2 regions of the Burkholderia sp. AU30198 genome follow, and region 2 is predicted to be linked to the other one. Evidence: predicted binding sites of a transcription regulator. Region 2 holds the regulator's gene; the other holds the start of a gene.

Region 1 (5,661 bases), on a different contig from region 2:
GTGGTGGCGGTTCGAAACGTGAGTGCCTGCGTGTGCGGAAACGCAGCGGATCAGCGTCCGGCGAGCATCCGCCCGCCGACCCCCATCAGCAGCAGGCCGGCCGTCGTATCGAGCACGGCCTTGCGACGAACCAGCAGCGCGCGCACCGACGGGTGCGACGCGAGCAGCGCCATCGTGCAGTACCACGCGGCCGAGATTGCCACCGACAGCGCGACGACCGCGAGATCGAGCCAGGCCGGCGCATGGGCCGGCACCATCAGCGCGAAGATGCTCCCGTAGAACGCGACCGATTTCGGATTCGTCATGCTGACGACATAGCCCTTCCTCGCGGCGTGCCAGTCGGACGCGGCGGCCGGCGCGGCAACGGGCAACGGCTTGCGCGCGGTCACGATCATTTTCAGGCCGAGCCAGATCAGGTACGCGGCGCCCGCCAGCCGCAGCGCCGTGTGCACCCATGCGACATGCGTGACGAGCAGGCTCAGCCCGGCGATCGCGATCGCCGCCCAGGTGCCGGACGCGGCGGCCAGGCCCAGGCCCGTCATCACGCCGGCGCGGCGCGACGCGACCGCGGTCGACGTGACGATCACGAAGTTCGGGCCGGGGCTGGCGACGCTCAGCAAGAGGACGCCGGCAAGCGGCAGCAAGGTGTTGACGGTGGTCGACATGGCGTGGAAGGCAGCGCGACGGGACGGGCGTTCATCTTACCCGAGCGCGCTGGCGGGCCGGCACGCCGCTCTTTTTCGCCAATCGAACGCAAAAAAGCGCGTGACGACTTTCATCGCCACGCGCAGTGGGAGTCTGCAAGGTCGCGCGCGTGCCGGCGAACCGGCACACGCGCCACACCGTCAGAAATCGAACCCGGGCCCGCCCGCACCCGGGCCGCCAGGTGCCGCCGCCGGCGCCGCATCCTTCGGCGCTTCGAACACGGTCGCATCTGTCGTCAGCAGCAGCCCCGCGACCGACGCCGCGTTCTGCAGTGCCGTGCGCGTGACCTTGGTCGGATCGAGCACGCCCGATTCGACGAGGTCGCCGTATTCGCCGGTCTGCGCGTTGTACCCGAAGTTGCCCGAGCCTTCGGCCACCTTCGCGACGACCACACTCGCTTCCTCGCCCGCGTTCGTGACGATCTGGCGCAGCGGTTCCTCGAGTGCGCGCAGCACGATCTTGATGCCCGCGTTCTGGTCGGCATTCGCGCCCTGCAGTTCGCGGATCGCCTGCCGCACGCGGATCAGCGCGACGCCGCCGCCCGGCACGATGCCTTCCTCGACGGCCGCGCGCGTGGCGTGCAGCGCGTCGTCGACGCGATCCTTCTTCTCCTTCACCTCGATCTCGGTCGCGCCGCCGACCTTGATCACCGCCACACCGCCCGCGAGCTTCGCGACGCGTTCCTGCAGCTTTTCACGGTCGTAGTCCGACGTGGCTTCTTCGATCTGCACGCGAATCTGCTTCACGCGCGCTTCGATGTTCTTCGCATCGCCCGCGCCGTCGATCACGGTCGTGTTTTCCTTGCCGACCTCGATGCGCTTCGCCTGGCCGAGTTCGGCGAGCGTTGCCTTTTCGAGCGTCAGGCCCGTTTCCTCGGCGATCACCTGCCCGCCGGTGAGGATCGCGATGTCCTCGAGGAGTGCCTTGCGGCGGTCGCCGAAGCCCGGCGCCTTCACGGCCACCGTCTTCAGGATCCCGCGGATGTTGTTCACGACCAGCGTCGCGAGCGCTTCTCCTTCGACATCTTCCGCGATGATCAGCAGCGGCCGGCCCGACTTCGCGACCTGTTCGAGCACCGGCAGCAGGTCGCGGATGTTCGAGATCTTCTTGTCGTGCAGCAGGATGTACGGGCTTTCGATCTCGGCGATCTGCTTCTCGGGATTGTTGATGAAGTACGGCGACAGGTAGCCGCGATCGAACTGCAGCCCCTCGACGACATCGAGTTCATCCGCGAGCGACTTGCCGTCCTCGACGGTGATCACGCCTTCCTTGCCCACGCGGTCGATCGCTTCCGCGATGCGCTGGCCGATCGATTCCTCGCCGTTCGCGGAGATCGTCGCGACCTGCGCGATTTCCTTGCTCGTGGTGGTCGGTCGGCTGATCTTCTTCAGCTCGTCGACGGCCGCGGCGACGGCCTTGTCGATGCCGCGCTTCAGGTCGAGCGGATTGAGCCCGGCCGCGACGTATTTCTGGCCTTCACGGACGATCGCCTGCGCGAGCACGGTGGCCGTCGTGGTGCCGTCGCCGGCCGCATCGCTGGTGCGCGACGCGACTTCCTTCACGAGCTGTGCGCCGATGTTCTGCAGCTTGTCCGCGAGTTCGATTTCTTTCGCGACCGACACGCCGTCCTTCGTGACGATGGGTGCGCCGAAGCTGCGTTCGAGCACGACGTTGCGGCCCTTCGGCCCGAGCGTGACCTTCACCGCGTTCGCAAGAATGTTCACGCCTTCGGTCAGCTTCGACCGTGCGACGTCGCTGAAAATGATTTCCTTCGCTGCCATGATTGCGCTCCGTTATTGATTGACGACCGCGACGATGTCTTCCTCGCGCAGTACGAGAAACTCGTTGCCGTCCACCTTGACGGCCTGGCCCGCGTACTTGCCGAACAGCACGCGCTCGCCGACCTGCAGGTCGGGCACGATGCGCTGGCCGTCCGCATCCTTGCGGCCGGGGCCGACGGCGATCACTTCACCCTGGTCGGGCTTTTCCGCGGCGCTGTCGGGGATTACGATGCCCGACGCGGTGGTGGTTTCCTGGTCGAGTCGCTTCACGATCACGCGGTCGTGCAAGGGGCGTAGGCTCATTGGTTCGTCCTGTGCTGGTCTGTCGAAATTGGCTGGCACTCTTTTGCAGAGAGTGCTGACGAGTATAAAAATGCGCGGCGGCGCGATCCAATAACGGATTCGGAAATGCATTCGCGCCGTCGTGCAAAGCGCGCAGTGCCGGCTATTGCGACACGGCCTGCTGCGCGGTGGGCGTGCAGATCGGGTGGATTGTCTCGCCGGCGAGCACGCGCTTCACGAACGGAATCGAATCGGCGAGCGACGCGTTCACGGTGCCGTTGTGCTCACGGCCCGCATACAGGTGCGCCTCGACGGTCGTGCCGGCCGCGCATGCGTCCTTCGCGAGCGCGAGTTCGAGCGGCGCGAGCCCGTCGTCCGCGCCCGCACCGATGAAGACGGGCGTGGCGATCTTCAGCGTCGGGTATTTGAGGTACTCATCCCACCATGTCTTCAGCCGCGCATCGCCGCCGGGCTTCACGGTGTTTGCGTGCGTGAGGTGCGCGAGCGCCGTGTCGTCCTCGAGCGACGCGAGGCAACTGATACGCGCCTGTTCGAGGATCGGCAACGCCTGCTCGGTCAGCACCTCGTCCGCGCGCAGCGACGGGTCGATCTGCTGCGCGGAGAGCACCGAGTAGAACTGATACGCGAGCGTCGGATCGACGCGCTCGGGATCGCGCCGGTAGGCGCTCTCGAACTTCGGCAGCGACGCGAGCGTGGCCGGCGATGCGTTGTAGATCGTGCCGGTGGCAACGGTCGCGCGGATCGCGAGTTCGGGCGCATAGACGGGCGCGTAGCCGGCCGCCGCGAACACGGCCGAGCCGCCTTGCGACTGACCGACGAGCACGACTTCGTTCGCGAGGCCCGGTACGCCGCCGAGCACCGCGCGCACGCTGTCGAGCAACGTGTAGCTGTTCGAGCGGTTGTTGAGCTGCGGATTCGGGCCGGGCGTGCCGAGCCCCTGATAGTCGGTCGCGACGACCGCGAACCCTTGTTGAAGCCATGCGTTCAGGTAGCGCACGTCGCGATACGAGCGGCCGAACCACGAAGGCGCGCAGATGTCGGCCATCCCGAACGTGCCGTGCGCCCACGCGACGATCGGCCAGCCGCCCGCCGGCGGCGTGCCGCGCGGCACGAACAGCGCACCCGACACGGCGATCGGCGTGCGGCCGCCGACACCGTCGGTCGACGCATACAGGATGCGCAACTGGCGCCCGGCGCTCGCGAGCCCGAGCGTCGCCGGAAGCGGCTCGGTGCGCAGCAGCGCGCCAGGCGTCGCCGGAATGTCGCGGTCCCACGTGTAGAACGCGGACACGCGGCCGTCGCCCTGCAGCGGGTCGGGCGCAGGAACGTGGCCGGGTGAAGCCGCGTGCGAGAGGAGAGACGCAACGGCGAGCGCCGAAGCCAGCAGCGTGCGCGCGGTGTAGCCGCGCAGGGGGAGAAGCGTCATGGTCGGATGGGTGTCGGTGAAGTCGGATCGGACGCGCCGGACAGTGCGCGGCGCGGGCCGACCACGACGCAAGTTTCGAACCAGTGCACGCGTTGCAGAGGCGGCGCACGGTGTGACCGGCCTCGCGTTGCGCGGCGGCCCGTCCGCGCATGCACCGGCTGCGTTTCGCGCAGCAATCCGGGCCGGCGTGCTGTTGCTCCCGCAACAGAAGCGCACGTGTGGAGCGTGCGGCGCGCGTTGCGCAACGCGCACGCACACCGTGGCGTGGGCTTTCGACGCGTGCCTGCGTGGCTGGCACGATTGCTGCTGATCCGGTGGCCGTGCGTCGCGGTGTTACGGCGTTGCGATGCGAGCCCAACCATCTACCCGATCAAGGAAACCGTCCTCATGTCCGTCACCTCAACCATCGACAGCGGCGAGCTCGTGGCATTCGTCGAGCGCGCCACGCGCGAATTCACGCAGGCCGAGCGCGTGCTGAAGGACACGCGCACGCTGTCCGCGACCAATACGTTCCAGGCGTTCCAGCGCGTGCCGGGCACGGAACTCGTCGTCGCGCTGTCGGCGCCGAGCCCGTGGGCCGCGTCGCAGGAGATCCAGCCCGTCGTCGTGACGTTCGACGGCGACGTGCTGCATGGCGACGCGCGCGCGGGCGGCAACGGGCCGCGCTATGCGGACGTGTTCCGTGAAGTACCGGAAGTCGGCGTCGTGATCCACGTGCACGGGCCGTACCTCGGCGCGTGGGCGAGTGCGCATCGTCCGCTGCCGATCCGCTATGCGCCGGCCGCGCGCTACACGCGTGCCCGCGAGATTCCGGTGTATGTCGATCGCCGTCCCGGCGAGCCGCGCTTCATCGTCGATACGATCCGCCGCGATCCCGAGGTACCGGCGATCATCGAGGCGAACGGCGGCGCGACCTTCTGGGGCAAATCGATCCTCGATGTGTCGAAGTACATCCTGATCCTCGAGGAAGCCGCGTATTTCCAGGCGCTCGCGGAACCGCTCGGCGGCTCGCTCGAATTCGGCCCGGGCGCGCTCGAGCAGCAATGGAAGATGACCGGCCTCGCGTGATGCCGCGCGGCGGCCGGCGCAATCCGGCCGCCGTCATACCGATAGCTCGATGAATTGGTTCGTGGCCGGCGCGCGCCTTGCTATCGTCAAACCTTTCCCGTTCAACACGCCGGTCGTGCCATGGCCATCTTCAGCTTGCCGGACCCGACTTCGCATGCGATCACGATTCGTGCGAAGGCGCTGACCTTCGACGATCCCAAATCGCGGGTGCTGCTCGAACGCATCCAGCTCGTCGCGCCAAGCGACGCGACCGTACTCGTCACCGGCGAGAGCGGCACCGGCAAGGAGCTGATCGCGCGCCTCGTGCATTCGCTGAGCGAGCGCCACGACGGCCCGTTCGTCGCGGTCAACTGCGGCGCATTCTCCGAGACGCTGATC
Region 2 (5,661 bases):
CGCCCCAACTGGTGGTGTTCGTACACGTTGCAATGGAACCACTTCAGGCCCAGTGCGCGGATCGCGTCGGGCTGGGCGAGCATCGCCTTCTTCGCGATCTCGCAGTTGAAGCAGTCGACGCCCCAGAAGAACACCACCGCAAGTGCATTGCCCGCGCCGTCGATCGCCGCGTCGAACGTGCCGGCGTCCACCGCCTGCATGTCAAACGCGTCGAACGCGGCCGGATCGACGCCGGCAGGCACCATTGCGACGGCCTTACTTCGGCTGCGCGACGGTGACGAGCGCCGGACGCAGCACGCGGTCGGCGATCGTATAGCCCTTTTGCAGCACTGCAACGACGGTGTTCGGCTCCTGATCGGCCGGTACCATCGAAATCGCCTGGTGCTGATGCGGATCGAATTTCTCGCCGACCGGGTTCAGCGCGACGACGCGGCCCTTCTCGAGCGCGCTCGTCAGCTGGCGCAGTGTCAGTTCGACACCTTCGCGCACCTTCGTGATGTCGCCGGACGTATCGCTGACGGCTGCTTCCAGGCTGTCCAGCACGGGCAGCAGGTGCTCCGCGAAGCTCTCGATCGCAAACTTGTGCGCCTTCGAGACGTCGTCCTGCGCGCGACGGCGGACGTTCTCGGTCTCGGCCTTCGCCCGCAGGAAGCTCTCCTGCAGCTCGGCGACCTTGGCTTGAGCCTCCGCGAGCGCCGCGTCGGCTGCTTCGGCGGCGGGAGCAGCGCCTTGCGCCGCCTGCTTCTCGCTGCCGATATCTTCGGCCGATTGGGTAGCCGGGTTCTCTTGCGTGTTTTCCATGTCGCTGAAAGTCGATTAGAGGTTGAAGCCAAATCGGCAACCGCCGGACCGTATACCCGGCGGCACCGCACATTGCTGGTGCAAATAAGGGTGAAAACTACGATTTCAAGAGGGTTATTCGCCGGCATTCTCCAATGCCGCGAAACAACCGCGCGTCGCACCGGTGCATCGCCCGCATAGTCCGTCAGATCGGGCGAAACGGGCTGTAACAACGCTTACCTGGCAAGTACTAGCTTGGCACAGGCCCGCTGCACTACACTCCACTCAAGCGTCGGAAAAGCGTGTTTACCCGTAGCTGACCGCCGCCTGACATCCACCTGGCGCCGTTTTCACCCTTCTTCTCGAGGGGAGTACCGTGAAACTGACCTTTGCGATCTCGGTGGTCGCGCTGGTACTCATTGCCGGCACCACCACCATCTGCCTGTCGGGAGCCGTCACCGACCGCACGACCGAATACGGGGGCGCGCGGGCGACGTTTGACCAGATGTTCAGCTCCCACCAGAAAATCTGTCGATGATGCGCCGGTCGCGCTTCGTCGGCCGGCCGTGCAATTCGGCCGCCGGCTCGCGATACGTGCGGCGCCGCTCCAGTTCGGCGAGCCGCGCGGCCCGCCCCGCTTCCGTTTCCGCGTAAAGCGTCTGCGCGACGCTCGCCGGCCCGCGCACGTCGCACACGCCGAGCACGGCAATGTGCCAGACGATGCCGTCGATCGCAATCTCGACCTCGTCGCCCACGCGCACTTCCTTCGCCGGCTTGACCGCCGCGCCGCCGATCTTCACGTGCCCCTTGTCGACCGCATCGGTCGCTAGCGAGCGCGTCTTGAAGAACCGGGCCGTCCACAGCCATTTGTCGATGCGCAGCTTCGCGCCCGGTTCGGTCGAAATCTTGTAATTCATCGCAGCCTCCGCCGGGCCGCCCCAAGGAGGCTGACCGCCCCCTCGGGGGGCAGTGAACGAAGTGAGCGTGGGGGTCGTTTCATCTCAGCTCACCGTTTCGGGCTGCGCGGCCCTGACCGGCCAGCCCTGCAGATTCTCGGCGACGATCTCGCCGAGCGCGCCGATCCACGCGGGCGCGCCGTTCAGGCACGGAATGCGGTGGAACGCCTTGCCGCCGCCGGCGAGGAATTCGTCGCGCACTTCCATGCCGATCTCCTCGATCGTCTCCAGGCAGTCGGCCGTGAAACCGGGACAGAACACGTCGGCCCGCCGCACGCCGGCTTCGCCGAACTCGCGCAGCGTCGGCGCGGTGTAAGGCTGCAGCCATTCGGCCTTGCCGAAGCGCGACTGGAACGTGACGCGACATTCGGTCGTCGACAGCCCGAGCGCGGCCATCAGCAGCGCGCCCGTTTGCTGGCACTGGTCGTGATAGGGGTCGCCAAGGTCGAGCGTGCGCTTCGGCACGCCGTGAAAGCTCAGCACGAGCTTGTCGCCGGCCGCGAAGTCGGGCCGGCCGTGCTGCGCCCAGTACTGGCGTACCTGCTCGGCCAGCGCGTGGATATAGGCCGGATGGTCGGCGTAATGCCGCACCGTGCGTACTTCCGGCTGGTTGCGCATGCGCGCGAGCGCGTCGAACGCGGCGTCAAAGGCGGTGGCCGTGGTCGACGCCGAGTATTGCGGATACATCGGCATCAGCAGCACGCGCTCGACGCCCGCGCGCTTGAACTGCGCGAGCGCGTGCGCAATGTTCGGGCTGCCGTAGCGCATCGCGTAGTCGAGCATCACGTGATAGCCGTTCGACGTGAGCAGATGCCGCACGCTGTCGGTCTGGCGCTCCGTGTACACGCGCAGCGGCGAGCCCTCGGGCATCCAGACCGCCGCGTATTTCTTCGCGGAAGCACGGCCGCGCAGCGGCAGGATCAGCGTGCGCAGCAGCACCTGCCAGACGGCCTGCGGAATCTCGACGACCCGCGGATCCGACAGGAATTCGGCCAGGTAGCGCCGCACCGCGCGCGGCGTAGGGGCGTCGGGCGTGCCGAGATTGATCAGCAGCACACCGATGCGATGGGCAGCCGCGATGCTCGAAGGCGGCTCAAGATCGAAACGCATGGGCAAGAACGTGCTCGGGGCACGGGACCGGACGGCTCTCAATTATAGCGGGCCGCTCCGTGTCGTTCTGCTGGCTGTTCGGCCGACTACCGGCACACGCGGCGCCGCGGCACGATGACGGGGCGGGATCGGGCTGGCGCTGGCCGGCTACTGCTGGCTCAGCGTGAGCGACAGCAGGCGCGCGGTGATGTCGACGATCGGTATCACGCGGTTGTACGCCATGCGGGTCGGGCCGATCACGCCGAGCGTGCCGACGATCTGCCCATTCACCTCGTAAGGCGCGGTGACGACGCTCATTTCCTCGATCGGCACGAGCGTCGATTCACCGCCGATGAAGATCTGCACGCCCTGGGCGTGGCTCGACACGTCGAGCAGTTGCAGGAGGCCCGTTTTTTGGTCGAATACGTCGAACAGCTTGCGCAGCCGAGCCATGTCGGAGGAAAGATCCGCCACCTCGAGCAGGTTGCGCTCGCCGGAAATCAGCACGGTGTCCTCGGTGTCGGGCACCTCGGTGCTGGCCGTCACCGCCAGATGCATCAGCGCGGTCATGTCGCCGCGCAACTGGTCGATCTCGTCGCGCAGGCGGCGGCGTACCTCGTCGAACGACAGCCCGGCGAAATGCGCGTTGATGTAGTTGGACGCCTCGGTCAGCTGCGACGGCGAGTAATCGCGCGGCGTCGCGAGCATCCGGTTCTGCACGTCGCCCTCGGGCGTGACGATGATCAGCAGGATGCGCTTGTCCGACAGGCGCATGAACTCGATCTGCTTGAACACGTGGCTGCGGCGCGGTGTGAGCACGACGCCCGCGAACTGCGACAGGTTCGACAGCACGCTCGCGGCGGCCGCCACGACCCGCTGCTGCGGCTCGCCGGCCTGCAGCGTGTTCTGCACCTGCCGCGCGACGGCTTCGGCGTCGATCGGCGCCTCGACCGTCAGCATCGTGTCGACGAACAGCCGGTAGCCGCGCGGCGTCGGCACGCGGCCGGCCGACGTGTGCGGGCTCGACACGAGGCCGAGCTCCTCCAGGTCGGACATCACGTTGCGGATCGTCGCCGGGCTCAGCTCGAGCCCGGAGTAACGGGACAACGTGCGCGATCCGACTGGCTGACCGTCGGCGATATACCGTTCGATCAGGGTTTTCAGGAGGGTTCGTGCGCGAGGATCTAGCATGGTGGAAAATTTTAGCGCAACCGCGCGACCGCGGCGAGTGGCGTGGCCACCGATGCGCGGGCCAGCCCGATCCGGCCCCGTCTGCGCACAGCCGGTTCTTTTCGTCAACGAGCTATGGTGTAATGCCGGCATGAAAACCGGTAATCAGTTCAACACCGTCGCGCTCGTCGGCCGGAGCAACACGCCGAACATCGCCGAGCCGCTCACCACGCTGGCCGCCTGCGTCGCCAAGCGGGGCTTCGAAGTCGTCTTCGAAGCCGAGACCGCGCGCGAGATCGGCATCACCGGCTACCCGGCGCTGACCCCGGCCGAAATCGGGGCGCGCGCCGACGTGGCGGTCGTGCTGGGCGGCGACGGCACGATGCTCGGCATCGGCCGTCAGCTCGCGCCGTACAAGACACCGCTGATCGGGATCAACCACGGGCGGCTCGGCTTCATCACCGATATCGCGGCGGCCGACATGCAGGCGCTCGTCCCGGTGATCCTGTCGGGCAAGTTCGAGCGCGAGGAGCGCGCGCTGCTCGAGGCCCGCATCATGCGCGACGGCGAACCGATCTACCACGCGATCGCCTTCAACGACGTCGTCGTGAACCGCAGCGGCTTCTCCGGGATGGTCGAGCTGCGCGCATCGGTCGACGGCCGGTACATGTACAACCAGCGTTCGGACGGCCTGATCGTCGCCACCCCGACCGGCTCGACCGCCTACGCGTTGTCGTCGGCCGGCCCGATTCTCCATCCGCAGCTGGCGGGCATCGTGCTCGTGCCGATCGCGCCGCACGCGCTGTCGAACCGGCCGATCGTGCTGCCCGACGATTCGAAAATCGCGATCCAGATCGTCGGCGGGCGCGACGTCAACGTGAACTTCGACATGCAGTCGTTCACCGCGCTCGAACTGAACGACACGATCGAGGTGCGCCGCTCGAAGCACACGGTGCCGTTCCTGCACCCGATCGGCTACAGCTACTACGCGACGCTGCGCAAGAAGCTGCACTGGAACGAACACGCCTCGAACGAAGACGACAAGGCGTCCTGACGCCGCTCCGCCCTACACCATGCTCCGCCACCTCTCGATCCGCGACTTCGTCATCGTCGCCGCGCTCGATCTCGAATTCGACAGCGGCTTTTCCGTCTTTTCCGGCGAGACCGGCGCCGGGAAATCGATCCTGATCGACGCCCTCGCCCTTGCCCTCGGCGAACGTTCCGATGCAAGCGTCGTGCGCACCGGCTGCGGCCGCGCCGACATCACCGCCGAATTCACGCCACACGATCGCGTCGCGCGCTGGCTCGACGAACACGCGTTCGACACCGAGGACACCGTGATGCTGCGCCGCGTGATCGATGTGAGCGGCCGGTCGCGCGCGTTCATCAACGGCACCAGCGCGACGCTCGCGCAACTGCGCGAGCTCGGCGAAATGCTCGTCGACATCCACGGCCAGCATGCGCACCAGCTGCTGATGCGGCCCGACGCACAGCGCGAGCTGTTCGATACCCACGCGGGGCTCGTCGCCGATGCCGCGAACGTCGCGCGCGCATGGCGCGTGTGGCGCGACGCGACGCAGGCGATCGACGCCGCGAAGGCGCACGAGCGCGAGTTGCAGCTCGAACGCGAGAAACTCGCCTGGCAGCTCGCCGAGCTCGACAAGCT

Evidence for each region. Region 2 encodes HrcA, which represses chaperone genes, less so after heat shock. Its sites were predicted from a motif close to TTAGCACTCNNNNNNNNNGAGTGCTAA; they were not measured.
Region 1: a site for HrcA is predicted at 2,822-2,848, ahead of LGN19_RS27900 (co-chaperone GroES). Genes of this name have one in related genera too.

What each region holds. Positions count from the first base shown of each region.
Region 1 covers NZ_JAIZSA010000015.1:7,877-13,537, reverse strand. Annotated here, with positions in the region: gene LGN19_RS27910 (LysE family translocator) at 51-665, opposite strand; gene groL (chaperonin GroEL) at 846-2,486, opposite strand; gene LGN19_RS27900 (co-chaperone GroES) at 2,499-2,789, opposite strand; gene LGN19_RS27895 (alpha/beta fold hydrolase) at 2,932-4,215, opposite strand; gene LGN19_RS27890 (class II aldolase/adducin family protein) at 4,603-5,283, shown strand; gene LGN19_RS27885 (sigma-54 interaction domain-containing protein) at 5,404-5,661, shown strand, end outside.
Region 2 covers NZ_JAIZSA010000013.1:224,955-230,615, reverse strand. Annotated here, with positions in the region: gene LGN19_RS26620 (thioredoxin family protein) at 1-245, opposite strand, end outside; gene grpE (nucleotide exchange factor GrpE) at 256-801, opposite strand; gene LGN19_RS26610 (hypothetical protein) at 1,157-1,318, shown strand; gene LGN19_RS26605 (RNA-binding S4 domain-containing protein) at 1,290-1,697, opposite strand; gene hemH (ferrochelatase) at 1,782-2,846, opposite strand; gene hrcA (heat-inducible transcriptional repressor HrcA) at 2,994-4,016, opposite strand; gene LGN19_RS26590 (NAD kinase) at 4,147-5,049, shown strand; gene recN (DNA repair protein RecN) at 5,069-5,661, shown strand, end outside.